DNA from 2 places in the Marichromatium purpuratum 984 genome. Region 1 is predicted to be linked to the other one. Evidence: predicted binding sites of a transcription regulator. Region 1 holds the regulator's gene; the other holds the start of a gene.
What was found. Region 1 encodes FNR, which switches genes on or off when oxygen is low (the NO sensors DNR and NnrR bind a similar motif). Its sites were predicted from a motif close to TTGATNTANATCAA; they were not measured.

Region 1 (14,636 bases):
TCTGCCCGCCGAGACGCATGGTGCCGCCGAGATCGCCGTCGGCGTCGCGGGTCTCGACCCGCCCCTGGTCGTCGCGCCACTCGGTGATCAGGCCGATCACCGGGTGCGGGGTCTTGGGATCGAACTCGGTGCTGTGCGCATCCTCGAGACCGACCAGGTCGCGAGCGTACTCGATCACCGCCACCTGCATGCCGAGACAGATGCCGAGATAGGGCACGCGGTTCTCGCGGGCATAGCGCACCGTGGCGATCTTGCCCTCGACGCCGCGCTCGCCGAAGCCGCCCGGCACCAGGATGGCGTCGAGCCCCTCGAGACATTCGGTGCCCTCGCGCTCGACCCGCTCGGAGTCGACATAGACCACCTCGACCTTGGTCGAGGTGTGGACCCCGGCGTGGGCCAGCGACTCGGAGAGCGACTTGTAGGCCTCGGTCAGGTCCATGTACTTGCCGACCATGCCGATACGCACCGCGTGCTCGGGCTTGTCGAAGCCGTCGAGTACCCGATCCCACTCGCCGAGATCGGCCTCGGGCACGTCGAGCCGGAACTGGCGCACCACCAGGGTGTCGAGTTCCTGGGCGTGGAGCAGACGCGGGATGCGGTAGATGTTGTCGGCGTCCACCGCCGAGATCACCGCCGCCACGTCGACGTTGGTGAACAGCGCGATCTTGCGCCGCTCGTCCTCGGGCAGCAGGTGCTCGGCGCGACACAGCAGGATGTCGGGCTGGATGCCGATCGAGCGCAGTTCCTTGACCGAGTGCTGGGTCGGCTTGGTCTTGATCTCGCCGGCGGTGCGGATGTAGGGCACCAGGGTGAGATGCATGAACAGCGCGTTCTCGCGTCCCTCTTCGACGCGCATCTGACGAATCGCCTCGAGGAAGGGCAGCGACTCGATGTCGCCCACGGTACCGCCGATCTCGACCATCGCGATATCGGCACCCTCGGCGCCGAGCCGGATGCTCTGCTTGATCTCGTCGGTGATGTGCGGGATGACCTGCACGGTGCGGCCCAGATACTCGCCGCGGCGCTCCTTGCGCAGCACGCTCTCGTAGATCTGGCCGGTGGTGAAGTTGTTGTTGCGCCCCATGCGGGTGCGCAGGAAACGCTCGTAATGGCCCAGATCGAGATCGGTCTCGGCCCCATCGTCGGTCACATAGACCTCACCGTGCTGAAACGGGCTCATGGTGCCCGGATCGACGTTGATGTAGGGGTCGAGCTTGATCATCGTGACCTTCAGGCCACGCGCCTCGAGGAGTGCGCCGAGCGATGCCGAGGAAATGCCTTTTCCCAGCGATGAGACGACACCGCCGGTGATGAAAATATACTTTGTCATATGGAAGCAGGAGGGAGTCGAGGGCGGTCGCCCGAATGCCCGCACAAACTACCAAAATCGCGTCCTCGGCTCAATCCGAGGCGTGTCATGGGTTGCCGGCCCCGACTCAACGTACACGATTCGCCGCCCCGCTCACCTTCACAAAGCCAAGCGTGCCGCGTATATTCCGCTTGCGCCTCGTCTCGGAGACCGACGCGCCCCTCCGCCCAAGCGGGCGGACCACACACGGCTGAAGCATTTCAATAGTCAGGAGTGGCAATATGCATAAGCTTGCGAAAGTGATCGGTATCGCCGCCATCAGCGGTACCGCTGCCTTCTCGATGAACACCGCCCAGGCATGGTGGGGCGGCCCCGGTTGGGGTGGCTACGGGCCGGGCTACGGCTCCGGCTGGGGCGACTGGTTCAACGACATGTTCGGAGACGGCTGGGGCGACTTCAACATGAACATGAGCGGCGGCGGACGTGGCTGGGGTCGTGGGCGCGGCTGGGGCCGTGGCTACGGCTACGGCTATGACCACCCCTACTACGGCGGGTACGGTCCCTACGGCTATGGCGCGCCTTACGGCTACGGCGCCCCTTACGGCTATGGCGCGCCCTACTACGGCGGCGCCCCCTATGCGCCCTACGGCGCACCGGCCGCGCCGGCGGCCCCCGCGGAGAGCAGCGCCAAGTAATCCGCGGCTGCGCCCAGCGCAGCGCCGACAAGAAGCCGCGCCAGTCCTGGCGCGGCTTTTTTGTGGGCAATCGTCGCCATTACGGGTACGCCGAGACGTTAACCGGCTTGTAATCCGAGATGGTTCCGGTTAAAAAGAGGATATTTGATCCAGATCAATACGGTCACCCAATCAGAGGGCGGCCGGCGGAAAGGTGTGTTGTCGTGAGCCAGCGAAAAGTGGTTTCGTTAGAGACGATTCGAGTCGCATGCAAGAATTGCACACTCTCATCCCTGTGCCTGCCCGTTGGGCTGACACAGGAGGACGTCGAGCGCCTCGACGACATCGTCAAGCGCACGCGTCCGCTGCATCGGGGTGACTTCCTGTTTCGCGACGGCGACCGTTTCCGTTCGCTCTACGTGGTCAAGACCGGCTCGGTGAAGACCTTCGCCCCCAGCCCCGAGGGCGGCGAACAGGTGCTCGGCTTTCACCTGCCCGGCGAGATCATCGGTCTCGACGCCATCGACAAGGACGAGCACGCTTGCTCGGCCAAGGTGCTCGAGACCTCGGCGATCTGCGAGATCCCCTTCCAGCGGCTCGAGGAACTCACCTGCTCCATCCCCAGCCTGCAGCATCAGATGTACCGGCTGCTGAGCAAGGAGATCGGGCACGATACCGACATGCTGCTGCTGCTCGGCAAGAAGAACGCCGAGGAGCGTCTCGCCGCCTTCCTGCTCAGCCTCTCGCAACGCCTGCACAAGCGCGGACTGTCGCCTTCCGACTTCTATCTCAGCATGTCGCGCCACGAGATCGGCAACTATCTCGGACTCGCGGTGGAGACCGTCAGCCGGCTGTTCACCCGCTTCCAGGACGACGGCCTGATGCGCGTCGACCGCAAGCACATCGAATTGCTCGACCTGCCCGCGCTCGAGGCCCTGGTCGGCGGCAACGGTCAGGGCCGACGCCAGAACCAGCAGCGCTGAGCGCACCGCATCGCTGCATCCTCAGGGGCGCGCAGGTCGCCTCCCCCGAGACGCGAGGGGCGAACACGGCTCACGCCCCAGCATTCGGCACACCGCAGCTCAACCCGGCTCGCGCAACCACAGACAGCCCTCGGCGCTGGCCTTGTCGATCGCCTCGAGCCGGGCCGCGTGCGCCCCGAGCGCGCGCCCATCGGCTCGCACCACTCGCAACGGCGGACGCTCGGCGCTGATCCGGCCATGCTCGCCGGTCGCGCCCTGGGCGCCCTCGCCCACCGTCTCGACCTCACCGAGCCCGAGTTTCACCTGTCCACCAGTCATCGCCAGATAGACATCGGCGAGGATCTCGGCGTCGAGCAGGGCGCCGTGCAGGTCGCGCTGCGAGTTGTCGACGTCGTAGCGCTTGCACAGCGCATCGAGGCTGTTGCGCTGCCCCGGATGGAGGCGGCGCGCCATCATCAGGGTGTCGGTGACCGAGCACAGCGCTTCGATGCGCGGCGCCTCCGGCTGCCACAGCCGCAGCTCGTGGTCGAGGAAGCCGACATCGAAGGCGGCGTTGTGGATGATCAGCTCGGCGCCGCGCACGTAATCGAGAAAGGCCTCGGCCAGCTCGCCGAAGCGTGGCTTGTCGGCGAGGAAGTCGTTGGTGATGCCGTGCACCTCGACCGCACCGGCATCGATCTCGCGATCGGGCTGGAGATAGCGATGGAAGTTGTTGCGGGTCAGGCGTCGGTCGATCAGCTCCACACAGCCGATCTCGATGATGCGATGCCCGTCCTGCGGATCGAGACCCGTAGTCTCGGTATCGAGCACGATTTGACGTGTCTGCTGCATGGCCGGCTACCTCGGAATGCCCTGATTGGCGAGCTGATCGGCGCGCTCGTTGCCCGGGTGCCCGGCATGCCCCTTGACCCAGTGCCAGCGCACCTGATGATCGGCGAGCGCGGCGTCGAGCCGCTCCCACAGGTCGCGGTTCTTCACCGGCTGGCGACTGGCGGTGCGCCAGCCGTTGCGCTTCCAGCGCGGCATCCACTCGCCCACCCCGCGCTTGACGTACTGCGAGTCGGTGGTGATCTCGATCTCGCTCGACCGCTTGAGCGACTCCAGCGCCATGATCACCGCCATCAACTCCATGCGATTGTTGGTGGTCTCGCGCTCGCCGCCGCAGAGGCTCTTCTCGGCCTCGCCCCAGCACAGCAGCACCCCCCAGCCACCAGGGCCGGGATTGCCCTTGCAGGCACCATCGGTATAGGCGTGCACCGCCTCAGACATTTGGATTCCTCCGCGCGGTCGGCTCGACCCGTCCCGGCAACAATTGTCGACGGCCACGCCACGACGAGCGCAGCGGAATGAGTGTCGATACCCGCTTGACCGCTCGCAGCACATAGACCCCGCCGAGCGTTGGCATCAGGCGTCGCCCCAGGGCCTCGATGCGTGGTCCACCGGGGCCGAGCGCGCCGGTCAGGGGGGGACGGAACATCAGGAACTCGCGCCGCTCGAGCGCAAAACCGAGATCGGACAACCAGGCCTCCATCTGATAGTTGGTACGAAAGCGTCCGCACCAGGGCGCCGGCCCCCGCGAGCCTCGCAACAGGCCGCGCAGGCCCCAGGTGCTGATGGCATTGAAGCCGATGACGATGAGTCGCCCCTCGGGGATCAGGATGCGCTCGGCCTCGCGCAGCACCGCCTGCGGCTCGGGCGAGAAATCGAGGGTATGGGGCAGGAAGAGCGCATCGATACTGTCCGAAGCCAGTGGCAACTGCGAGGCCAGACCGACGATCGCCGGGGCCCGGGCCAGCGGCGGCGGATCGCAGGGCATGGCGATGCGATGCCGGATCCGACTGGTGGCGAGCGCGTCACGGAAGCTCTCGGTGACCCCGACCTGCACCAGATAATAGCCGAAGGTGTCATGCAGCAGCTGCTGCACGCAGGCACACTCGAGCCGCGCCAGCTCGGTGCCGAGCGGCGAGCGATACCAGCGCTGGAGTTGGGCGAGCGGGGAATCCGGCCCCTTGCAAGCAGTCATGCGGCAGCCTCTTCGAGGCGGCCATGTTAACCGCAGCGACCCCGCGCTGTCGTCTACTCAGGCTCACGCAATTCCCGACGCCGGACCTGGAAATCGACCCCGGGTTTGACTTATGATGTCGCGCGAGAATTCAAAAAATCCTTCTTTACAAACACTTAACGCCTCCCCGGGGATTCAATGCCTGATGTTTCACGTCTGGCACGCACGCTGTGCGCGCTGCCCCTGTTGCTCGCGCCCGTTCTCTCGGGCTGCGTCAAGGACTCACCCCTCACTCGCGCCGAACAGGACTCGGACGCACGCCCCCAGATCGTCTCGGCCCGCGAATACGGCTTCGTCCGACCTGCGGTCGACATCAGCGGCCTGGAGACCACCAGCGGCGGCCAGGGTCTCGCAACCACCACCGGCGGTGGCGACCTGTGGACCCGGGTACGCACCGGCATGCGACTGCAAGACCAGCACAACCCGCGGGTCGAGGCGGTCATCGCACGCTTCAAGCGCGACCCGCGCTATCTCACCCGGCTCAATGATCGCGCTCGCCCCTACCTGCGCCTAATCGTCGACGAGATCGCACGGCGCGGCCTACCGATGGAGCTGGCGCTGCTGCCCCAGGTCGAGAGTCGCTACAACCCCGGCGCCACCTCGTCCAAGGCCGCCGCCGGGATCTGGCAGTTCATGCCTTACACCGGACGCGCCATGGGACTGCGTCAGGACCAGTGGTGCGACGAGCGACGCGACGTGCTCGCCTCGACTCGCGCCGCGCTCGACTATCTCGAGCAGCTCAACGCCCAGTTCGACGGCGACTGGGCACTCACCATGGCCGCCTACAACTGTGGCCCCGGCTGCGTAGCCAACGCCGTCGAGCGCAATCGTCGCCAGGGCCAGCCAACCGACTTCTGGTCGCTGCAACTGCCCGCCGAGACCCGCGACTATGTACCGCAGATCCTCGCCACCGCGCGTCTGGTGGCGACCCCCGGGCAGTACGGCCTGGCCCTGCCGCCGCTCCCCGATCGCCCCCAGCTCGAGTTGATCCGCACCCCGGGCGCGGTCGAACTGGCCAAGCTCGCCAACGCCAGCGGCGTCGAGCTGGCCACCCTCAAGCGACTCAACCCCGGTCTCAAGCGCGCGCGCACCGCCCCCGGCGCCCAGGCCAACCTGCTGGTGCCGGCCGGCAGCGGCGCGCTGCTGCGCAAGGCGCTGGCCCAGACCGAGGTGGTCACGCCCGCGGCCTACAGCGCCTCGAGCCGTGTCCATATCCGCGAGCGCGCCACCCCGCAGGCACGCCCGGCGGTCGCCGTCGCCAAGCCCGCGCGCACGACGCCCAAGGCACTGGTCCACGTGGTCAAACGCGGCGAGACCCTCAGCGCCATCGCCCGCCGTCACGACCTCGGGGTGCGCACACTCGCCGAGAGCAATCATCTCGATCTCGACGACACCCTGCGCCCGGGGCAGAAGCTGCGCATCCCCGGCAGCGATGCGCTGGTCACCTATCGGGTGCGCAGCGGCGACTCGATGAGCGTGATCGCCCACCGCTACGGCGTCACCGTCGACGACCTCCAGCGCTGGAACGCCCTCTCCGACTCGCGTCTCGACATCGGCGACACCCTGCGCATCTATCGGCACAAGAGCTGAACCGCCCCGAGGATGACCCGGTGCCCCGCGTCATCCACGCCACCGAGCAACGTCCATCGTCCACACCCGGGCGACGGGCGCTGCTCGGCGCGCTGCTCGGGCTGACGCTCCCGCCATCGGCACGCGCGATGTCGCTGCTCGCCCTCCCCCAACCACTGCGCCCGACCAGCGCGCCCGACGACTTCCGCCCCCCGCGTCCAGGCATGGCCGACCGCGTCCTCGTGCGCAAGGCCGAGCGCCGACTCTATCTGCTGCGCGACGGCGCGGTGTTGCAAAGCTACGCCATCGCGCTCGGCTTCCAGCCGCTCGGCCACAAACGCCGCGAGGGCGATGGCCGCACCCCCGAGGGACGCTATCGCATCGACTGGCGCAACCCCGCCAGCCGCTTCCACCGCGCCCTGCACATCTCCTACCCCGGTCCCGGCGACCGGCTGCGCGCGCGTCTCCACGGTGATGACCCCGGCGGCGCCATCATGGTCCACGGCACCGGTCCCGACACCAACCGCAACGGCGACTGGACCGCCGGCTGCATCGCCGTCGACAACGCCGAGATCGAGCAGATCTGGTCGCTGGTGGCCGACGGCACCCCGATCGAGATCCTGCCCTGAGCGGTCCCGGCGCGCCCCGAGACGCAGGACGGAGACACCAACCCGCAAAACAGGGGTAGACAAGCCGGGACGACACCATTAATATTCCCGACTCGCTGCCGCGCCATGCGCGGACCGCCAGCACTTGGAGAGGTGCCGGAGTGGTCGAACGGGCTTGACTCGAAATCAAGTGACTCGCTTGCGGGTCCGTGGGTTCGAATCCCACCCTCTCCGCCATCTTCCCCCCTGGAATCGTCCGATTCCAGCACGACCCAAATCCTGATAGCCATCGCGTCGATCGAGCACCGCTCTTGTGTTCCGCTCGAGGTTTATCTGCTCACGGGCCAAACGGATGCCGCCCATGCCGGCAACCCCCTATACTTCCCCTCCCCGAAACCCAGTCCCATCGCAGTCCCGACCGATCATGCACCGCGCCAACGCCCCCACCATTCGTCTGCACAGCCTCGGCTGCCGTCTCAACGAGGCCGAACTCGAGGAATGGGCCGAGCAGTTCCGCCGCGCCGGGATCCAGCTCGCCGCCGACGGCGAGGGCGCCGATCTGGTGGTGATCAACACCTGCGCCGTCACCCAGGAGGCGGTGCGCAAGTCGCGCAAGCTGCTGCGTCGCGCCCAGCGCGACAACCCGCGCGCGCGGCTGATCGTCAGCGGCTGTCTGGCCGCGCTCGAGGCCGAGGCGCTGGCCGGCGAGTCCGGCGTCGACCTGGTGGTGAGCAACGCCGACAAGGATCGGCTGGTGGAGATCGCGCGCGCCACCCTGACGCTGCCGCTGATGCCCGAGAGCGCCACTGCCGGCGGCGCCGAGGCGCTGTTCGCGCGTGGGCGCCAACGCGCCTTCGTCAAGGTGCAGGACGGCTGTCGCTACAACTGCACCTTCTGCATCACCACCCGCGCCCGCGGCGAGGAGCGCAGCCGTCCGATCGCGCAGGTGGTGAGTGTGATCGACCGTCTGACGCGCCAGGGGGTGCGCGAGGTCGCCCTCACCGGCGTCCACCTCGGCGGCTACGGCCATGACCGAGGCAGTGACCTCGGCGAGCTGATCGCCGCAGTGCTCGCCGATACCGGCATCGAGCGCCTGCGGCTCGGCTCGCTCGAACCCTGGGACCTGCCGGATGACTTCTGGGGATTGTTCGCCGATTCACGCCTGATGCCGCACCTGCACCTGCCGGTACAGAGCGGCTCGGACCGGGTGCTGCGCCGCATGGCCCGACGCTGCAAGCGCGAGGCCTTCATCGAACTGGTCACCGCAGGCCGCGCCGCGCGCCCCGAACTCAACGTCACCACCGACGTCATCGTCGGCTTCCCCGGCGAGGACGAGGACGACTGGCGCGAGACCCTGTCGCTGGTCGAGACCGTCGGCTTCGGCCACATCCACGCCTTCGCCTACTCGCCCCGCGCCGGCACCCTGGCCGCCACCCTGCCCGGGCGCGTCGACAGCGCCACCAAGCGCGCGCGCAGCCAGGCGCTGCAACAGCTCGCCGCAACCACTCGCACCGAACTGCTGCGCCAGCAGCACGGCAGCCGCGTCGAGGTGCTCTGCGAGCAGGCCCCCGACCCGGCACGCAACCTACCGGGCCAGGGCTACACCCCCAACTACCTGCCGGTCCGCTTCACTGCCCTGCCCGACCCGATCGACACCAACGCCCTGGTCGAGGTCGAGATCACCGACGACGACGGCGAACACCTGCTCGGACAAGCGATCCGAGCGCGTTGACCAGACGAGTGACGCCCAGTCCAGCGAGGACCAATCCCCCCCTACCCCCCCTTTGTCAAAGGGGGGAACTGCGTTGGATACGTTTAATGAGGGATGAGGTTCCCCCCCTGCGTCGGAGGGGGGAGCTGGGCTAGACAAGTCAATGAGGGAATGCCCCCTCCTGCGTCAGAGGAAGATCTGGGTTGGACACGTCAATGGGGGGATGCCCCCTCCTGCGTCAGAGAAAGATCTGGGTTGGAGACGTCAATGGGAGGATGCTCCCTCCTGCGCCAAAGGAAAAACTGCGTTGGAGACGTCAATGGGGGGATGCTCCCTCCTGCGTCAGAGGAAGATCTGGGTTGGAGACATCAATGGGAGGATGCTCCCTCCTGCGTCAGAGGAAGATCTGGGTTGGAGACGTTACTCACCAGTACGCCAGCCGCGCCTTCCAGCAACCTGCGCCGCTACGCCATGCGTTGCGCGATGAGCCGGTGCAGCAACTGCAGGGACCTCACGCTGAGGCTCCCCCTTTGAACACCCTGAGGCCCCCCCTTTGGAAAAGGGGGGCTAGGGGGGATTGACCATCAAAAAAGCAAGATAAAAGGAGACCCCCGACCATCCCCCAACCTTCGAGCATCAACACAAAACTGGACTTCACGCGACGAGCAACCACCTTCTCCACAGACCATGAACTGACACCTTATTCCAGCCAAGGGGCAGGGAGGTCGAACTTGCAACCCTACAACAAGTCGCTCAAGCCCTTCTCCCGTCACCTTCGCAGCAACATGACCAAGGCCGAACAGGCGCTCTGGCAGCGGCTGCGTCGCAAACAGGTCCACGGTCTGCAGTTCTATCGACAAAAACCGCTGCTCGGCTTCATCGTCGATTTCTACTGCCCCAAGGCCGCACTGGTGATCGAGATCGACGGCGGTCAGCACCGAGTCCCCGAGCACAGGGCCAAGGACGCGAGACGCGATCAGGCGCTGGCCGATATCAGTCTGACCGTGCTGCGATTCGACAACCGTCAGGCCCTGAACGAGACCGACGTCGTGTTGGAGACGATCCATCGCGCCATCGACCATGGCCCAACCTGAAGGGCCAGAAGCACAGGATTCAACATCCAGAAAGGAAGAACCCGACACAACCCCCATTGAAACAATGGGTTGGTTGATTCGTCGCGCTCAAGCCCCCTCGCGCAGCAGCGAGACACCCGACTCAATCGGCTCCGGCAGCACGGCCAACGACGGCGCACCCGGCCACAGACGCGCGATCAGGGGAGCGACCTGCGCCTGCTCGCCACTGGTCCAGAAGCGCTCGCCGCCGACCCGACCGAGCGGGGCGAGCAGACCGGCCTCGGCGAGCCGGCGGCGCACCTGACGGGCGACGCCAGCCCCGGAGTCGAGCACCACGACCTCCGGCCCGGCGAGCCGTTCGATCAGCGGGCGCAGGTGCGGGTAGTGGGTGCAGCCAAGCACCAGGGTATCGACCTCTCGTTCGAGCAGCGGCGTCAGATAACCCTCGAGCAGAGCGTGGGTCAGCGGGCCGTCGAGATCCCCCTGCTCGATGCGCTCGACCAACCCGGGACAGGGCTGGGCAAGGACCTCGGCCTGTCCGGCGACACGGGTACGCAGGCGCGCGAAGTTGGCGCTGGCCAGCGTCTGACGAGTAGCGAGCACGCCGACACGACCACTACGGGTGCGCGCGGCGGCGGGCTTGACCGCCGGCTCCATCGCCACCACCGGCAGCGCGTGACGCGCCCGCAGCACTCGCGCCGCCACCCCGGTGGCGGTGTTACAGGCAATCACGATCGCCTTGGCGCCCCGCCCGATCAGGAACTCGGCGACCGCCAGCGAGCGCGTCTCGATCGCCTCGGTCGGCTTGTCGCCATAGGGGGCGTGGGCGGAGTCGGCGACATAGAGCAGGTCCTCCCCGGGCAGCTCGCGCCGGATCTCGCGCAGCACCGACAGCCCGCCGACGCCGGAGTCGAATACGCCGATCGGTTGCTGTCGGATCATCCTGGAGTGGCCTGAGACGCGAGAGGTGGGTCGGAACAACCAGCACGAGTGTAGGCCGCACCCGGCGGCCTGACAATCGGCCGCGACGTCGGCCGCCGGGGGATTGAACCACGCAGGGGCGGCCAGCGGCCAGCGGCCAGCGGCCAGCGGCCAGCGGCCAGCGGCCAGCGGCCAGCGGCCAGCGGCCAGCGGCCAGCGGCCAGCGGCCAGCGGCCAGCGGCCAAGATTGAACCGCAAAGCCGCGAAGCGCGCAAAGTGAATGCTGTGTGATGTCGGCGTGAGGCCACAGACGGCGCGAGTCCGCACCCTCTGGTGGCTGATCGCTGACGGCTGGCGGCTTATTCCCCTTTGCGCCCTTCGCGGCTTCGCGGTTCAAATTCCTGGCGGCTGACAGCTGCCGGCTGAAAGCGACTGACCGTCTCTAGCCCTCGAAGCTCGCCCACACCGGGCAGTGGTCGGAGGGCTTCTCCATGGCGCGGATCTCGTAGTCGATGCCGGTCTCGATCAGGCGTTCGCGCAAGGGCGCGGTCACCAGCAGCTGGTCGATGCGCAGTCCGCGCCTGGGCTCGCGCTCGAAGCCGCGCGAGCGGTAATCGAACCAACTGAAGGCATCGGCGCTGTCGGGGTGGAGCACGCGATGGGCGTCACAGAGCCCCCAGTCGGTCAGCGCGCGGTGCCACTCGCGCTCCTCGGGCAGGAAGCTGCACTTGCCGCTGCGCAGCCAGCGCCGGGCGTTGTCGGTACCGATGCCGATGTCGAGATCCGAGGGGGCGACGTTCATGTCGCCGAGCACCACTACCAGGTCAGCGGGCGAGAACTGGCCGCGCAGATACTCCAGCAGCCCGGCGTAGAAGCGCTGCTTGGCCGGAAACTTCAGCGGGTGGTCGCGCGACTCGCCCTGCGGGAAATAGCCGTTGATGACCGTGATCGGGGTGCCGTCGGACAGCGCGTAACGCCCGGTGATCAGCCGCCGCTGGGCGTCCGGTGGGTCGTCCGGCAGCCCCTTGAGCACTGACAGCGGCTCGGCCTTGCTGAGCAGGGCGACGCCATAGTGTCCCTTCTGACCGTGAAAGCGGGCGTGATACCCCAGCCCCTCGACCGCCGCGCGCGGGAACTGCTCGTCGGCGACCTTGCACTCCTGCACCCCGACGATGTCGGGGTCGTGCGCGTCCCTGAGTGCCTCGAGCTGGTGCTGACGGGCACGGATGCCATTGATGTTGAAGGAGACGATCTTGAACATCTCAGACACCTCCCAGCACGTCGCGGGTCTCGCGCCCGCCGACCTCGACCCCGTGGGCATGGGCACGCCCCCAGGGCGTCACCCGCTCGGTCGGCGCCAGCGGCTCGATCTCGGGCAACGGGCGGGCGGCGAGCGCCGCACCGTGACCGAGTGCGGCGAGCGCCGCGCGCATGCCGTCGGCATAGCCACGGTCGTACCAGCACTGGGCCTCGTCGCGGCGCGCGCGATAGTCGGCGGTGTCGCGATAGAGCCGTTCGAGCAGCGCCAGCAAACGGTCGAGGAGCTGGTCGGACGGCAGGGCAGGAGCTGGACTGGACATGGAATCGGGGTCTCTCGCTGGTCGATAGTGACGGAAAGCGCTGGCCGGGCGCCATCGTCGCGAGGCTAGCATGTGTCGATCGGGCACCCAAGCGCCGCGCCGACGTCCGCCGCACCGGTGGAGGATTTTTCATCGTCCCGTCGCTCACTTAGAATGCAGCGTCCGCTGCCCGCCAACGGGGACACCCGCACCCACTCCGCCAACCATCACCCGAGGTCTCGCCGATGCAGTCGTCCCCGCCCTCCCGCTGGTCCTGGTTGACGCCCTTCATGGCCTGGCTCCCCGGCGTCGGCCCCGCCGAGCTGCGCGCCGATGTCGTCGCCGCGCTCACCGGTGCCATCGTCGTGCTCCCCCAGGGCGTGGCCTTCGCCACCATCGCCGGGATGCCGCCCGAATACGGGCTCTACGCCGGCATGGTGCCGGCGATCATCGCCGCGCTGTTCGGTTCCTCGCGCCACCTGGTCTCGGGACCGACCACCGCCGCCTCGGTGGTGGTGTTCTCCTCGCTCTCGGTGATGGCGATACCGGGCACACCGGACTATGTCGCCCTGGCGCTGACCCTGACCTTCATGGTCGGGGTGCTGGAGCTGGCGCTCGGGCTGGTGCGCATGGGCGCGCTGGTCAACTTCATCTCGCACGCCGTGGTGGTCGGCTTCACCGCCGCCGCCGCGGTACTGATCGCCGCCAAGCAGCTCAAGCACTTCTTCGGCATCGAGATGGACAGCAGCGGCCACCTCCACGAGATCCTCTTCGAGTTCGTCAAGCACCTCCCCGAGATCAACCCGGCCGCCGCCCTGGTCGGGCTCGCCACCGTGCTGCTCGGTCTGGCCTGCCGGCGCTGGCTGCCACGCATCCCCTTCATGATCGTCGCCATGCTCGGCGGCAGCCTGGTGGCGCTGGGACTCGATCAGCTGTTCGGTGCGGCGCGCACCGGCATCGTCACCGTCGGCGCCCTGCCCTCGACCCTACCGCCGCTCTCGGCGCCCTCGCTCACCCTCGATCACATCCGCGAACTCGCGCCGGTGGCCCTGGCGGTGACCCTGTTCGCGCTCACCGAGGCGGTATCGATCGGTCGCGCACTGGCCGCGCGCGGCGGTTATCGCATCGACGGCAACCAGGAATTCATCGGTCAGGGGCTGTCGAACCTCGCCGGTTCCTTCTTCTCCGGGTATGTCGCCACCGGCTCGTTCAACCGCAGCGCGGTCAACTACGAGGCCGGCGCCCGCACCCCGCTGGCGGCGATCCTCGCCGGGGTGCTGCTGATGGTGATCGTGCTACTGGTCGCGCCGCTGGCGAGCTATCTGCCCAAGGCGGCGATGGCCGGGGTGCTGTTCCTGGTCGCCTGGGGGCTGATCGATCGCGCCGAGATCCGTCACATCCTCCACGCCTCCAAGCGCGAGACCGCGGTGCTCGCCGTCACCTTCTTCTCGGCGATCCTGCTCGAGCTGGAGTTCGCGATCTTCGCCGGGGTGCTGCTCTCGCTGGTGCTCTATCTCGATCGCACCTCCAAGCCGCTGATCCACACCCGAGCACCCGACCCGCGCCTCGCCCATCGCGCCTTCTCCAGCGACCCGGAGCTGCCGCGCTGTCCGCAGCTGCACATCATGCGGGTCGACGGCTCGCTGTTCTTCGGCTCGGTGCCCCATGTCGAGCAGGCCTTCGACCAGCTGCGCCACCAGCACCCGGAGCGCAAACACCTTGCGTTGGTGTGCACCGGCATCAATTTCGTCGACTATCAGGGTGGCCAGGCGCTGTTGCAGGAGGAGCGCCGTCGGCGCCTCGATGGCGGCGGCATGTATCTGATCCACGTCAAGCAGGGGCTGTGGGACGCGCTCGAGCGTTACGGCTGTTTCGACGAGACCGAGGCGCGCAACGTCTTCCAGTCCAAGACCGCGGCCATCCGCGCCATCTACCAGAAGCTCGACAAACGGGTCTGCGCCGGCTGCGAGCAACGTATCTTCCAGGAGTGCCAGCAATCATGAAGGCGATGATCCTCGCCGCCGGGCGCGGCACCCGCATGCGCCCGCTCACCGACCACACCCCCAAGCCGTTGCTCGAGGCCGGCGGCCGGTCGCTGATCGTCCATCACATCGAGCGGTTGGCCACGGCGGGTATCCGCGAACTGGTGATCAATCACGCCCATCTC
Region 2 (14,636 bases), 1.3 Mb from region 1:
CGCCACCGCCCACGGCTGCAACGTCAAGAAGGGGGAGCTGCCCAAGGGAGCCGATGTCGTCACCCTGGTACGGGTGATCCTCGATCACAACCACGACGGCGCGATGGAGATTCTGCGCGCCGCGCGCTCCGCGCTGGAGCCCGGCGGTACTCTGCTGATCATCGAGCCGATGTCGGAGGCCCCGGGCGCCGAGCCAGTCGGTGACGCCTACTTCGGCCTCTATCTGCTCGCCATGGGTAGTGGCCGGACCCGCCCTCCACGGATGCTCAAACAGATGGTCGAAGAGGCCGGCTTCGGCGAGGCTCGCCTGGTTCGCACCCGTCGCCCGATCCAGACCCGCCTGCTCGTCGCTCGCGCGGTCTGATCCGAGAGGCATCGCGCCTCCTCTCCAGCCTTGCCAGCAGGCGGCTGGAGAGGCTGAAAAGAGGGGCCTGGAGAACTGTAAATTTAAATTGACATTCGCCTTAGTTAAGCTAGACTGACACTGCGATTGCGGGCAGCTCGCACCCTGCTCCACCAAGACAGGAGAGCAGCGCCCCAAACGTCATCGGAGAGAACTCAATCGCCCGAAGATCGACAATCGACAGTAGGCCTTCTTGGCACCGCAAACGTTCACATCTCGAGTCCATGGAACGGCTGCACTGCCCAGGGTGTCGCATGTCGTCTTCCGCGTATCCAGTCGAGTGATCCTGGTGTCGCCCACCCTCAAGGCGGAGCGGCCATCGGCGAGCACCATCCGACGACGAGCGAACGGATATACTTTGACGTGACACCGTCACTGTCACATTGACCAGAAAGCAGGCCGAGGGGCTTGTTAGGCTGGCAAGTATCGGGTGAGTACTCACCCAATGAGTACCGATCCGGCATCCCGATCGGTGCGTGAGTCTCGACAACGTCAAACAGAGGCAATACCTAATGGCTAACGAAAAGAGCGTTACCGGACTGACCGACGAAGAAGCACAAGAGTTCCACGGCTTTTTCATGCAGGGCATGTCCGGCTTCATCGGCGTCGCCGCCTTCGCACACCTGCTGGCATGGTTCTGGCGCCCCTGGCTGTAATGCCAACGACCGCGAGTACATGCTTATCCGCGTGTACTCGCGGTTCGCTGTTTCGGCAGCGATAAAACACGCATAAGCCCCGCGTGCGCCTGATGCGGCCTTTCGCCTTGAGGCGTCGAATCGGATAATTTCTTACGCGATCGATTAAATAAGTTGGAGATTTCCATGGCTAACGAGAAACAGCTAGCCGGCCTGACTGACGAAGAAGCACAAGAGTTTAACGGCTTCTTCATGCAAGGCATGTCCGCCTTCATCGGCGTCGCCGCATTCGCGCATCTGCTGGCTTGGTTCTGGCGTCCCTGGCTCTAAAGGCCTCCTCACTTTCAACTTCCATCCCAAACCGGACTAGGCGCTACTACGCCAACGTCCGCTGACTGCACTGGAGGCACCCCATGCACAAAGTCTGGATGATGTTCAATCCTCCGCTGATTCTGGCATCGCTGCTCGGCGGCCTGTTCCTGCTCGCGCTCTTCATTCACTTCGTGTTGCTGAGCACCGCAGAATTCAATTGGCTCACCGGCGCCTGATCGCGGCTGAGACAATCGCCCCTGTTACCCTTTCCAGGGAAACGTTCAGGGTGCCGAAGAAGTGGTACGAGTTCGGCTCGCCGCCGACTCGTACCATGAGGCACGACCCGGGTTCGATCCTCGATTAGTTGAAGACCGGTACCAGACCATGTACGAGCACCCGAAGCGCGCACCTACGCCCCCAACCTCCGTCGCCTTCCTGTTCCTGCCGCTGCTCTCGTTGCCGAGTACCCTCGTCGGCTTCGGTCAGCACATCCTCCCCGAACTCAACGAACTCCTCTCGAATCTCGCCCACACCGCCTGAAGCGACTCTTCGCATGGGCACCGAATCCTCCGTGCGAGAACTCTCTCCCTCGCATCGACACCGATAGCGCATCGCTCGCCGCCACGACCATTCGAGCTAGCCAGCCCACATCGCGCAGCAGGATCCTCGGCGCACGACACGGCGATCACACGCCCTCTCCTCCCCCGCACGACAGTCGACACCCGAGACACTCGGAGCAGAGACCGTGAGCCGCAGCCAGCGATGAACAATCGAGGCATGGGCGCACCACCCCCTTCACAGACACCATCCCGCAGGCCCGTCTGGCCGGGTGATCACCGCGATCGACCCGACCCGCTCACGGCGCTCTCGAAATCCAGCAGCACGATGACGCGCCGCCCAGAAACGACAACGCCCCTGTTGCCGCGGCTACAGCAACAGGGGCGTCGGACGCCGTCCGGGTAACGGGGATCAAGCAGCGCGTTGCGCCAGCCCCTTCGGCATGATGTTGCGCGCCTCGGCCATCAGCACTTCGGCCAGCTGATCCGAGCCTGGGCACGGTGGAATGGCGTCGACTGCACCCTTGACCAGCTGACGGAGACGGTCGACGGCACCGTCGACACCCAGCTCGCCAGCCGCACTGGGACGGTTGAGGACGGCGTCACGGCCGACCGGCTTGCCAACCTCCTGGGCGCTCGCGGCGACATCGCGCAGATCGTCGGCAACCTGGTAGGCCTCACCGATCCGGTCGCCGACCACACGCCACAGCTCGGCGTCCTGACCCGCGACCTGGGCACCAGCCGCGGTCGCCGCGGCGAACAGCGAACCGGTCTTGGCACGATGATAGTCCTCGACCGAGACGTGCGGCTCGCACTCCCAGGCCTGACCGGCGGTGATCCCGTGCGGCATCCCCACCGAGGCGCCCACGGTCAGCAACAGCGGCCCCAGACGCTCGGGCGTAGCGGTCAACTCGCGCGCCAGGTTCTCGAAGGCGAGAATGATCAGCGCATCACCGGCCAGCACCGCCAGGGGCTCACCGAAGGCACGATGCACCGAGGGGACACCGCGACGCATCGGCGAGTCATCGAAACAAGGCAGGTCGTCGTGCACCAACGAGGCGCAATGCAACAGCTCGATCGAAGCGGCAACGGCGTCAGCCGCCTTGTCGTCGCCATGACCACAGGCGGCGGCGACCGCCAGACACAGGCGTGGTCGCACGCGCGCGCCAGCGGGAAAGACGGCGTGACGCACCGCCTCGACCAGTCGCGGCGGACAACTCGGGACAGCCACCGTGTCTATGGCCTTGGTCAAGGCCTGCTCAATTCTTGTTGCGACACCCATCGGTGAACCCCCAGTAGCCGCTTCGTTATTGAATGAGTGTATGGCGCGTGAAAGCGCCGGTTACGATAATCAATCACTTGAGGAGCGTCAACGCGGCACGGAACTACCAGCGCTCGAATCCGTCTATAGGATTCATGCGGGCCATCGCAGAACGATCATCCACGGTGCCGACAGTCACGCGCTCGCGACGGGCGCGCATCACGCTCCCGTCTATCCAGTCATCTCCGGAAGACGCCTCTCGGCGCACCTCGGTAACGACACGACACAATCCATCTCGTACAGCACACGAACACCTGCCGTCGCTGACGCAGACGGACCCGCGCCCTCCGACCCCGCCGTTCAGCTCATCGCGCGCTGACGCTCGTCGACCAGCTCCAGCAGCTCCAGCACTCGCCCGACACCACTGTCGAAGGTATGGCGTTGCTTCTTCGGCTCGCCCTGCTCCGCCGCGGGATGGTTGACCACCGCCTCGACCAGATAGCGTGTCTCCTCCAGCGGCGGCGCATCGACCGCCGGCGTCTTGGTCAGGGTACGCCCGACGATGGGCGCGGCCAGGCCCAGCTTGCGCGGCACCGGCACCACCGCCCGTCGACTGATCGAGTCCAGCCCCTGACGCTCGACCTGACGGCCGATCTCGGCATAGAGATAGCGCGCAGCGTTGATCCCCGCGCGGCAGCCGAACGACAGCCCACCGATCCCGGCGTCGGCACGCTCGTAGAGTTCATCGGCGAGCCGCAGCATGCGATTGATCACCGAGGCGAGCGCGTCGTTGAAGACCGGATCCTTCAACCACTCATCGGGCTCCAGGCCTGCCTCGCGCATCCACGACAGCGGCAGATAGATGCGCCCGTTGCGCGCATCCTCACCGACATCACGACAGATGTTGGTCAACTGCATCGCCACACCCAGATCACAGGCACGCGCCACCAGCTCGGGGGAGCGGGCGCCCATCAGGGTGGCCATCATCGCACCCACGGTACCGGCGACACGCGCCGAGTAGTCGTAGACGCCGGAGATGTCCTCGAAACGACGCCCGTCGGCGTCCCACTCGAAGCCCTCCAGCAATGCCTCGAGCAGCGTCTTCGAAATGCCGTAGCGCAGCACGACGTCGGAGAGGGTGCGATCGGCCGGATCGTCGAACGGTCGACCGTCGTAGACCAGATCGAGGCGTTCGCGCAACTCGGCGAGCGCCCGCGCCTGCGCGCCCGGCTCGTCGGGGGCGCAGTCGATCGCGTCGTCGGCGATGCGGCAGAACGCATAGAGTGCGGTCGCCGGTTCGCGGAAACGTTGTGGCAGCAGGAAGGAGGCCGCGTAGAAGGAACGCGACCCCCCGCGTAGAAGCTCGCGACAGGCGGCGAGATCCGCCGCCGAGGCACGAGCCGGCGCTTCGGTCATGGTGTTAGACATAGCTAGTCGCATCAGGAACCACCGTATCGAGCACACGGGCGGAAGAGATGACGCCGGGGATCCCGGCCCCTGGATGAGTGCCCGCACCAACGAGATAGAGGCCGTCGACCTCCTCGCTCTTGTTGTGCGGACGGAACCACGCGCTCTGGGTGAGGGTCGGCTCGAAGCTGAACCCGGCACCGAGATAGGAGTTGAGCCGATCCTGGAAGTCCTGCGGCGTCGTGACCAACGAGGTCGCGATCTGGTCCTCCAGTCCAGGCAACACGGAATCGCTGAGGTAGCGGGCGATCTTCGCCCGGTACTCCTCGGCCACCGTGGCCCAGTCGGTGCCGCTACCGAGGTGCGGCACGGGCGACAGGGCGTAGAAGGTATCGCAGCCCTCAGGGGCGAGACTCGGGTCGGTCGCCGTGGGCCGGTAGAGATAGAGGCTGAAGTCCTCGGCCAGTCGCTTGTTCTCGAAGATGTCCTGGATCAGCTCGCGATAACGCGGGCCGAGCAGGATGGTGTGGTGCTTGACGTCGGGGTACTGGCGCTTGGTGCCGAAGTACCAGACGAACAGACCGGCGGAGAACTTGGAATCCTCGACCTTGCGGTCGGTCCAGCGGCGGCGCACCGTCGCCGGCAGCAGACGGCGATAGGTGTTGGCCGCATCGGCATTGGAGACGACGATGTCGGCGGCGATCTCCTCACCCGAGGTCAGGCGCACGCCGGTGGCGCGACGCCGCGAGTCGACCATGATCTGCTCGACCTCGGCCTTGTAGCGGATCTCGCTGCCCTGCCCCTCGACCAGGTCGACCATGCCACGCACCAGGGCGCCGGTCCCACCCATCACCGAGTGCACACCCCACTTGCGCTCCAGGAAGGAGATCAGGGTATAGATCGAGGTGACCTTGAAGGGGTTGCCACCGACGAGCAGCGGGTGGAAGGAGAGCACCTGACGGATGTAGGGGTCCTTGATGTACTTCGAGACCATGCCGTAGACGGTGCGGTAGCTCTGCTTGAGCGCCATCTCCGGCACGATCTTGGCCATGTCGGTCCAGGAGGTGAAGGGGATGTGCGCGAGGTCCTCGAAGCCGACCTTGAACACTCCCTCGCTGTACTTCATGAAGCGGTCGTAACCCTCGACGTCGTCCGGCGAGTACTGCGCGATCTGCGCCTTCACCGCCTCCGGATCGCCGCTGTAGTCGAACACCTTGCCGTCATCGAAACGGATCCGGTAGAAGGGATCCATCAAGCGCAGGTCGATGTCGTCGGAGAACTTGCGTCCGCACAGCGACCACAGCTCCTCGAGCAGGAAGGGAGCGGTGACGATAGTCGGACCGGCATCGAAAGCGAAGCCATCGCGATGATGTACGTAGGCACGCCCACCAGGGGCATCGAGACGCTCGAGGACGGTGACGCGATAACCGCGCGCAGCCAGCCGGATCGATGCGGCGAGACCGCCGAATCCACTACCGATGACGACCGCGTGAGGCTTCTTCTGATTCGTGGTGTTGACGGAAACCTTGGAGTCCATGAGTGTCAAGTCTACGTTACCAAAATATGTGTCATTTTAAGTTGACAGTATAGCAGGATGCTTGCCGCGTCTACCCCCGAGGCACACCGGAAACCTTGACAGGCATCAGCGCACTCGGCGAAACCCAGCCAACTGTCGACCACCCGGCGGGACGAGCCAGAAGGCGCCCACGACGCCCTCGCGCGCACCGCGTTCAGAGCCCCTGGCGCGCGGCGATATCGAGCACCAGGGCACCCACCGCCAGGGGACGTTCCTCATGCGCGAGATGGCCGAGTCCCGGCAGCTCGACCAGCTCCGCGTCGGGCGCGAGCGTGCGCACTCGCTCGGCCTCGCGCGGCGAGACGGTCCGGTCGCCCTCGCCGACGACCAGGAACAACGGAGGCCTCAGCTCGGACAGTCCACGCTCGATCAGCGACAGATCCCAATTGGCCATCATCGACAGGGTCGCGCGGACATGCCCGGTGTCGCCGACGAGACGGCGATAGAGGTCGACCCCGCGTGCCTCGAGCACCGACCCGGTGCTCGCCACCATGCCCTCGACCGCCTTGCGATCGAGCGCGTGCCAGGAGAGAAAGCGCGAGATCATCGGTGTCGTGGCGAACAGGCGTGCGGTCGGCGAGAAGACGTGGCCCGGCAGCCCGCGCCAGGGCAGCAACGCACCGTTGAGACTGATCAGCGCCCGTGGCGCGAGCCCCCCGGTGAGTGCCGCGCGCGTCAGGATCGCGGCGCCGGCCGAATGCCCCAGCACGAGCGCCGGCGACATCCGCAGACACGCGAGCAGTTCGACCAGGGCCTCGGCCATGCCGGGAAGCGACATGCGCGCATAGGGCAGCGGCGCGCTGAAACCGTGCCCCGGCAGATCGGGCGCGACCAGGGTGAAGCGCTCCGCCAGCAGCGGGGCCAGATCACGCCAGGAGTGGGTGGCCGCGCCGGTACCGTGCACCAGCAGCAACACCGGCCCCCGCCCCATCACCTGGACGTGCCAGCGCACCCCGGCGGCGGAGACGAAACGACTGTGCTCGTGATTCGGCCAGCTCGTACCGTCACGCGCCCAGTCGAGCCGCTTGGCCATGGCAAACCTCATCGTTCGAACACCTCCTGTCGGATGCAATCCATACACGGACACCACCCCGGCACGGCTGGGTGCCGGAGACGAGGCAACCCCTGCTCGACGCCCCAACGCGACGACGCCACCCCGAGGGTGGCGTCGTCGCTGCGGCCTGTCGTCACCTCAGCCGGTCGCCGCGCGAACCGCCTGGTTCAACGCACCGGCATCGGCGTGCGGCAGCGGCAGGTAACGCGCACCCATCTCGGCGGCGAGTTCGCGTCCCTGCTGCTGCGGCCGTGGCGAGGTGTCGATCACCATGGCGCTCATCTCCTGCGCCCGCACCGCCCGCGCCGCGGCCTTGGCCTCGTCGAAGGCGCGCGCCCGACCACCGGCGCCGTCGCGCGCCACGTTGGCGCGACCATCGGTCATCAGGATCAGGATCGGGGTGCCGCCACGACGCTGGATCGAGTCGGCCATCATCATCCCCAGATCGATCCCCGAGGCCAGCGGTGTACCGCCGCCACCGGGCAGACCGGCGAGGGTGCGCTTGGCACGCACCAGCGAGCGGGTCGGCGGCAGCAACACCTCGGCGCCCTTGCCGCGGAAGGCGATCAGGGCCACCTGGTCACGGCGCACATAGCAGTCGGCCAGCAGCATCTCGACCGCACCCTTGGCCTCGGCCAGACGGTGCAGCGCCGAGGAGCCCGAGGCGTCGACCATGAAGATGGTCGTGGTCTCGGAGCGGTGCTTGAAGCGGGTGATGCGGAAGTCGTCCTGACGCACCTCGATGCGCGAGGACTCGATGCCGCGGCGTGCCCGCTCCTCACGCCGCAACCGCTGCCAGGGCGCAGCGGCGCGCAGGGTCTCGACGACGTTGAGCTTGAGCCCGGCACGCAACTCGCCGCGCAGCACCCCGGCCGGCCGACCGCGGGTCGGCGCGTTCTGCACCGCACCGGCCTTGCCGGTGGCGCGCGAGCGCGAGCGACGCAGGGTGCCGAGCTGGAGCTGCGAGAGCAGGTCGGCGGGGATCGCCGCCTTGGCCGCGTCGAGCACGGTGTCCTCGAGTTCCTGCGGCTCTTGCTGCTGCTCCTCGGACTGGTTCTGCTCCTGCTCCTCGGGCTCTTCCGGCGGTGGCGGCGGCTCCTCGGGCGGCTGCTCCTCGCTCGGCGGCAGCTGGGTGGCACGCGGCGCCAGCACCAGACGCGCGGCGACGGCCAGGTCCTCGGCCTCCACCTGCTCGCGGCCCTCGAGCGCCGCCGAGGCGCAGGCGACCCGACAGGCGAATAGCGATGCACGCAGCGAGGGGATACCGAGCGCCAGCGCGGTACCGCACAGCGCCTCGAGCTGCGCCTCGTCGAGGGTCAGCCCGGCGAGACGCGCACGCGCCTGTACCACGTCCTCGGGATCGTAGTCGCAGGCGATCGCCTCGTGGACACGGATGTGGGTGAGATCGACGTGGAAGGCGAGACGATCGAGCAGCGCATTGAGCAGCCCCTCGTCCTCGCCCACACCCTCGTCGAGCGCCACCACCGCGAAGCGCGACGGGGTACGCATCGCCAGACCATCGCGTTCGAGCACCACCTCGCCCGAGTCGAAGGCCATGGTCAGTCGCGCGGCGGTATGGGCCGAGATGCGCTCGGCCATCGCCAGCTCCACCAGACCACCATCGGCCTCCACCAGCAGGCCACGTTCGGCGATCGGGCGCCCGGCGTTGAGGGTCGCGGCCAAATCGAGGCCACCGAGCAGGCGGCCGTCGGAGACGTGCAGCGGGATGCGGCGATGCGGCGCCTCGGGCGGCTGCAGATCGCGCATCAGGCTCAGCCACTGCTCGCGCACCGGGCCGGCGAGGGCCCGCAGCGCGACGCCGCCGGTCCCGACCGGATCGACGCTCATCAGGGCCGCAGCCAGTACCGCATCATCCCACGCGGAGAGGCCCGCCCCGGCCGGGGGCGGACCCGCCTCGACGCCTCGATCGGCGGCGGGATTCGCGGCGGTCATGTTCATTCCCCGAACAGTTCCGCCACGGCGCGCTCGACCCGGCTGGTGGAACCGGACTCATCGAGCGGGTCACGACGCAGACGGTGACGCAGCGCCGAGGTGGCGACCTCCTTGAGGTGGCTGTCGAGGACCTCGGTATCGCCCTGCAGCGCAGCCAGACCACGCGCGGCGCGGATCAGGGTAAGCTCGCCGCGCAGCCCGTCGGTGCCGAGCTTCATGCACAGCTCGCCGGCGCGCTCGAGGGTCGCATCCGGCACCTCGACGTTGGGCAGCAGCTCGCGCGCCTTCTGGATCTGGCGACGCACCTTGCCGTCCTGGCGCTTCCACTTCTCGACGAAGGCATTGGGGTCGCGCTCGAAGGCATCGCGCAGTCGCACCACCTTCATCCGGGTGGGCAGGTCCTGCGGGGTCTTGACCTCGACGGAGAGACCGAAGCGGTCCTGCAGCTGCGGGCGCAGCTCGCCCTCCTCGGGGTTACCGGAGCCGACGAGCACGAAGCGCGCCGGGTGGCGGACGCTCAGGCCCTCGCGCTCGACCAGGTTCTGCCCCGAGGCGGCAACGTCGAGCAGCGAGTCGACCAGATGGTCCTCGAGCAGGTTGACCTCGTCGATGTAGAGGAAGCCGCGATGGGCACGCGCCAGCAGACCCGGCTCGAAGGCCTTCTCGCCCTTGGTCAGGGCGCGCTCAAGGTCGAGGGCGCCGATCACGCGGTCCTCGGTGGCGCCGAGCGGCAGATCGACCACCGGCACCGGCACCTGACGACTCTTCAGCGTCCGGCCCGCGGCACGCTTGGCGCGGCAATCCTCACACAGGGCGTCATCGCTGGCCTCGGGATCGCACTGATAGGTGCAATCGACGGCGCGCATCTTCGGCAGCAGGGCGGCCAGGCCACGGATCGCGGTGGACTTGCCGGTGCCGCGGTCACCGAATACCAGTACACCGCCGATCGAGGGATCGATGGCAGCGATCAATAAGGAGCGTTTCATCTCCTCCTGGGCGACAACGGCGGAAAACGGGAACGGGATGGGCATAACGCTGCAAACCTTGTTGCTTAGTCTGTTCGGCGCAAACGGCCTGATGGAGCGGACACGCCCAAGACCGTCGCGCACGCAGGCGCTTGCTGGACGTTGTCCCGATGAACCATGGAGCCGGTCGCGCGGCGCGCAGCCCGCCCCAAGCCTTATTCGATCAAGTTCGCGACCCTAGCGCCCCTGCTCGACCGTGGTCAAGCCGACGGGGTCAATCACCGATGAGAATGGCGCAATGGGGTTGCCCTTTCCATGACCGGGGCCGATGGACTGCGCGCAACCATTTGCGGCAGACTGCACGCCGCCCACGGCGGTCCCCCGACGACCGTCCTCCAAGCCACTCCGGGCAACGCCCGGCGCAGACCGACGCGCGCGGCGTGCCCATCGACCACGAGGAGATCCAGCATGCCGATCCGTCATCCCGCAGCCAGCCACCAGCCGCACGAGGCGCAGCGATGAATCAGTCCGCCGCACCCGTCGCCGAGGGCCCGTCCAAGGGCATGGGTCAGATCTCGCTACTCAGCAACGACGACCGACTCAAGGGTCGCCCCCGTCTGTGCAGCGACTGCGGGCTGTGCGACAGCGCACTCAAGCCACAGATGACCCAGGCGTGCATGTTCGTCAACAACCAGACCGACGCCATCGAGCAGCGTCTGTTCGGTCGCAGCCGTGGCGACGGCGACGAGCTGCTGTTCGGCTGCTACCGCGCCACCTATGCCGCGCGCATGCGCGCCCCGCGCCCCGGCGCGCAGTGGAGCGGCATGGTCACCACCCTCGGCGCGCGCCTGCTCGAACGCGGCGAGGTCGAGGCGGTGATCACCACCGCCGCCGCACCCGGCACCCGCTTCAAGGCCCAGCCGATCCTCGCCCGCACCCCCGAAGAGGTGCTCGCCACCGCCGGCAACAAGCCCAGCCTGTCGCCCAATCTCGGCTTGCTCGATCTGGTGCGCGAACAGGGCATCAAGCGCCTGGCCTTCATCGGCACCGGTTGTCAGGTGCACGCGCTGCGCGCGATCGAGGCCGAACTCGGGCTCGAGGCGCTGTACGTGATCGGCATCCCCTGCAGCGACAACGTCTCCTACCCCGATCTCGAATACTTCCTCGAGCAGATCTCGCGCTCGCCCGCGACCGTGGTCCATCACGAGTTCATGCAGGACTTCAGCCTCTGGCTGCGTCACGAGGACGGCACCGTCGAGCGGGTCAACTACATCGACTTTCCGATGGACAAGCTCCACGGCATCTTTCCCTCGGCCTGTCTGTCCTGCTTCGACTACCCCAACGCGCTGAGCGACCTGACCATCGGCTACATGGGCGCGGAGTTGGGCTGGCAGTGGGTGATGGCGCGCACCGAGCGCGGCGAGCAGATGTTCGAGATGCTGCGCCCCGACCTCGAGTTCGGCACCCTCACCGAAGGCGGCGACCGCACCCGCGGCATGCCGCGCTTCATGGAGCGGCTCAACCACCCGCCCGGCACCGGGCGTCCGCCGCTGCTCATCCGTAAGCTGGTGGTCTGGCTGCAGCGCAACCGTGGCCCCCGCGGGCTGGAGTTCGCCCGCGCGGTGATCGAGATGAAGCTGCTGCGCAACCTCAACCACGTGCGCAGCAAGTTCGAGCGTCAGGAATCGCGGGTGGTGCCGGGTTTCGTCTATCGCGCCCTCGCCCCCTACGCCGAGCACTATCGCGAACTGTTCGACCGCGACCTGGCCCCGCGCGACTGACCCCGGCTCAGACGACCGGCGCCGCGCGCGCCGGCGTCGGCTCCTGGAACTGCAGCGCGGCCAGTCGCGCATAGAGCCCACCCTCGGCGATCAGCGTCTCATGGCGCCCGGCGGCGACGATCCGCCCACCGTCGACCACCAGGATGCGGTCGACGTTGCGCACCGTCGCCAACCGGTGGGCGATGACGATGCTGGTGCGCCCGCGCATCAACTCCTCGAGTGCATCCTGCACCAGACGCTCGCTCTCGGCATCGAGCGCGCTGGTCGCCTCGTCGAGCAGCAGCAGCGCCGGGTCGCGCAGGATGGTACGGGCGATGGCGATCCGCTGACGCTCGCCGCCGGAGAGCTGTACTCCGCGCTCGCCGAGATCGGTGTCGAAGCCCTGCGGCAGACGATCGAGGAACTCGGCCGCATGCGCCGCCTCTGCGGCGCGCCGCACCTCGGCGTCGGTCGCCGACTCCATGCCGTAGCGGATGTTCTCCCAGGCGCTGGCGGCGAAGATCACCGGATCCTGCGGCACCAGCGCGATCCGCCCGCGCAGCTCGCGCGGATCGAGCGCGCGCAGATCCACGCCATCGAAGCGCACGGCCCCGGCGGCAGGATCGTAGAAGCGCAGCAGCAGCTGGAACAGGGTCGACTTGCCCGCCCCCGAGTGTCCCACCAGGGCCACCCGTTCGCCCGGGCGCACCACCACCGACAGCGCCTCCAGCGCCGCGGTGTCTGGACGCGACGGATAGCAGAAGCGCACGTCGTCGAAACGGACCTCGCCACGCGTCGGCCGAGGCAGCGTCACCGGATCGTTCGGCGCGGCGATCGCCGGACGCGCCTCGAGCAGCTCCATCAACCGCTCGCTGGCCCCGGCGCCGCGCAGCAACTGCCCGGCCAGCTCGCTGAGCGAGCCGACCGAACCGGCCACCAGGATGGCGTAGAACAGGAAGGCCGAGAGTTCACCGCCACTGAGAGTGCCGTCGAGCACCTGATGGCCACCGATCCACAACACCACGCCGATCGCGCCGAAGGTCAGCAGAGTGGCGATACCGGAGAGCAGCGCGCTGGTCAGCGAGCGCCGACGCGCCACCTCGAAGGCCGACTCCACCTGCTCGCCATAACGACGCCGATCGATCGGTTCGTGACCACAGGCCTGCACGGTGCGGATGCCGTGGATCACCTCGTCGACATAGGCGGCGACATCGGCCACCCGGTCCTGACTGGCGCGCGAGAGACGGCGCACCCGATGCCCCAACAGCCAGGCCGGGCCGATCACCAGCGGCACCCCGAGCAATACCAGTCCGGTCAGCCCCGGACTGGTCACCGCCAGCATGGCGATGCCACCGAGCATCATCAACGAGGTGCGCAGCGCCATCGCCAGGGTCGAGCCGACCACCACCTGCAGCAGCGCGGTATCACTGGTCAGTCGCGAGATCACCTCGCCGGTGCGGGTGGTCTCGAAGAAGCCGACATCGAGTCCCAGCACCCGATCGAAGACCGCGCGCCGGATGTCGGCGACCACCCGCTCGCCGATCCAGTTGAGCAGATAACTGCGCGCCATCATCGCCCCGGCGGTGAGCACCACCACGGCGAGGAACAGCAGCAACGAGCGATCGAGCGCCACCGCCGAACCGCTCGACAGCCCGCGATCGACCACCACCCGGATCACCTGACCGAAGGCCAGCACCGACCCGGCGGCGAACAGCAACGCGGCGAGCGCGGCGAGCAGGCGCCAGCGATAAGGCAGGGTGAAACGCAGCAGACGCGCCAAGGCACGCAGATCGCGGGTGCCCGGACGATCGGGCGCGACGGAGGATGATCGAGACATGGGATTCCTTACAGCAAAGCGGACAACGAAAGGAGAACGACCGAGGGCCGGGACTCAGCCGTGTTCGAGCGCGCGCCACTGGCGCAGCAGCAACAGCGCCGCCCAGACCAGCGCGGCGAGCATCAGCAGGGCGCCGAGCAGATGACTGGCCTGAGCGAGCGCACGATCGAGATGCAACAGCCCGGTCTCGGTTAATAGGTATTCCCAGTCGTGAAATCCATAGGGCGCGGTCTGTCCGGTGTTGCCGCCGAGCAGCGGCAACACCCCGGCGCGGGCATCGGCGACATAGGGCGCGATATCGAGAAAATTCTCCCCGAACCACCACAGACAGACGCTCGCACCGAAGGGGTCACGAGTACGCAGCAGCAGCACCAGCAGACAGATCAGCGGCATCAGCAGCTGCCCCAGGGTGCCGCCGAGCGAGCCGATGAAGTCGCCGAGCGGAGCGAAGATGACGTGCCCGGCCTCGTGGAAGGGCAGATTGACCAGATGCAGCAGCGACTCGCCGGCGGCATTGCTCGACACCGGCGCGGCCATCAGCCGCAGCCCCCAGACCAGCAGCACACACCAGAGCAGGACACGAAGGGCCAGCACCGGTGCGCCGCCGGCCGGGGGCGCGCCGAACAGCAGCTCGGCCACGCGCCCCGGCGGCCGCCGTCGCACACCCCGGCGCGCAGGCGGCGACGGGGCCTCGCCGGATGGCGGGTGATGCTTGTAGTACTTGGCGAAGACCAGCCCGCAGGCCGTGCAGATGTCGGCATGATCGGACTGCTCGGCACGACACTTGGGGCATTGCATGACGGATCAGCGGTGACGACGCACGCGCGCTCGCTAGAGCATCTCCTCGCGGAACTCGCGCAGCACCACACCCCACCAGTCGAAGGTGTCCTCGAGGTTGCGCGGGGTGACGCCGTAG

Region 2: a site for FNR is predicted at 6,208-6,221, ahead of MARPU_RS13140 (phytoene desaturase). Genes of this name have one in related genera too.

What each region holds. Positions count from the first base shown of each region.
Region 1 covers NZ_CP007031.1:548,854-563,489, reverse strand. Annotated here, with positions in the region: gene MARPU_RS02605 (CTP synthase) at 1-1,330, opposite strand, end outside; gene MARPU_RS02600 (sulfur globule family protein) at 1,591-2,004, shown strand; gene fnr (fumarate/nitrate reduction transcriptional regulator Fnr) at 2,208-2,966, shown strand; gene dnaQ (DNA polymerase III subunit epsilon) at 3,066-3,797, opposite strand; gene rnhA (ribonuclease HI) at 3,804-4,235, opposite strand; gene MARPU_RS02580 (class I SAM-dependent methyltransferase) at 4,228-4,989, opposite strand; gene MARPU_RS02575 (LysM peptidoglycan-binding domain-containing protein) at 5,167-6,618, shown strand; gene MARPU_RS02570 (L,D-transpeptidase family protein) at 6,639-7,226, shown strand; tRNA gene MARPU_RS02565 (tRNA-Ser) at 7,353-7,442, shown strand; gene mtaB (tRNA (N(6)-L-threonylcarbamoyladenosine(37)-C(2))-methylthiotransferase MtaB) at 7,630-8,937, shown strand; gene MARPU_RS02555 (endonuclease domain-containing protein) at 9,648-10,010, shown strand; gene murI (glutamate racemase) at 10,098-10,931, opposite strand; gene xthA (exodeoxyribonuclease III) at 11,353-12,171, opposite strand; gene MARPU_RS02540 (hypothetical protein) at 12,173-12,490, opposite strand; gene MARPU_RS02535 (SulP family inorganic anion transporter) at 12,715-14,472, shown strand; gene murU (N-acetylmuramate alpha-1-phosphate uridylyltransferase MurU) at 14,469-14,636, shown strand, end outside.
Region 2 covers NZ_CP007031.1:3,016,344-3,030,979, forward strand. Annotated here, with positions in the region: gene MARPU_RS13115 (methyltransferase) at 1-364, shown strand, start outside; gene pufB (light-harvesting antenna LH1, beta subunit) at 880-1,059, shown strand; gene pufB (light-harvesting antenna LH1, beta subunit) at 1,225-1,368, shown strand; gene pufA (light-harvesting antenna LH1, alpha subunit) at 1,452-1,586, shown strand; gene MARPU_RS17750 (hypothetical protein) at 1,735-1,890, shown strand; gene MARPU_RS13130 (polyprenyl synthetase family protein) at 2,320-3,189, opposite strand; gene MARPU_RS13135 (phytoene/squalene synthase family protein) at 3,529-4,584, opposite strand; gene MARPU_RS13140 (phytoene desaturase) at 4,589-6,112, opposite strand; gene bchO (alpha/beta fold hydrolase BchO) at 6,306-7,196, opposite strand; gene MARPU_RS13150 (magnesium chelatase subunit D) at 7,344-9,164, opposite strand; gene bchI (magnesium chelatase ATPase subunit I) at 9,161-10,189, opposite strand; gene MARPU_RS13160 (Coenzyme F420 hydrogenase/dehydrogenase, beta subunit C-terminal domain) at 10,642-11,904, shown strand; gene MARPU_RS13165 (ABC transporter transmembrane domain-containing protein) at 11,912-13,720, opposite strand; gene MARPU_RS13170 (hypothetical protein) at 13,775-14,518, opposite strand; gene MARPU_RS13175 (YbjN domain-containing protein) at 14,552-14,636, opposite strand, start outside.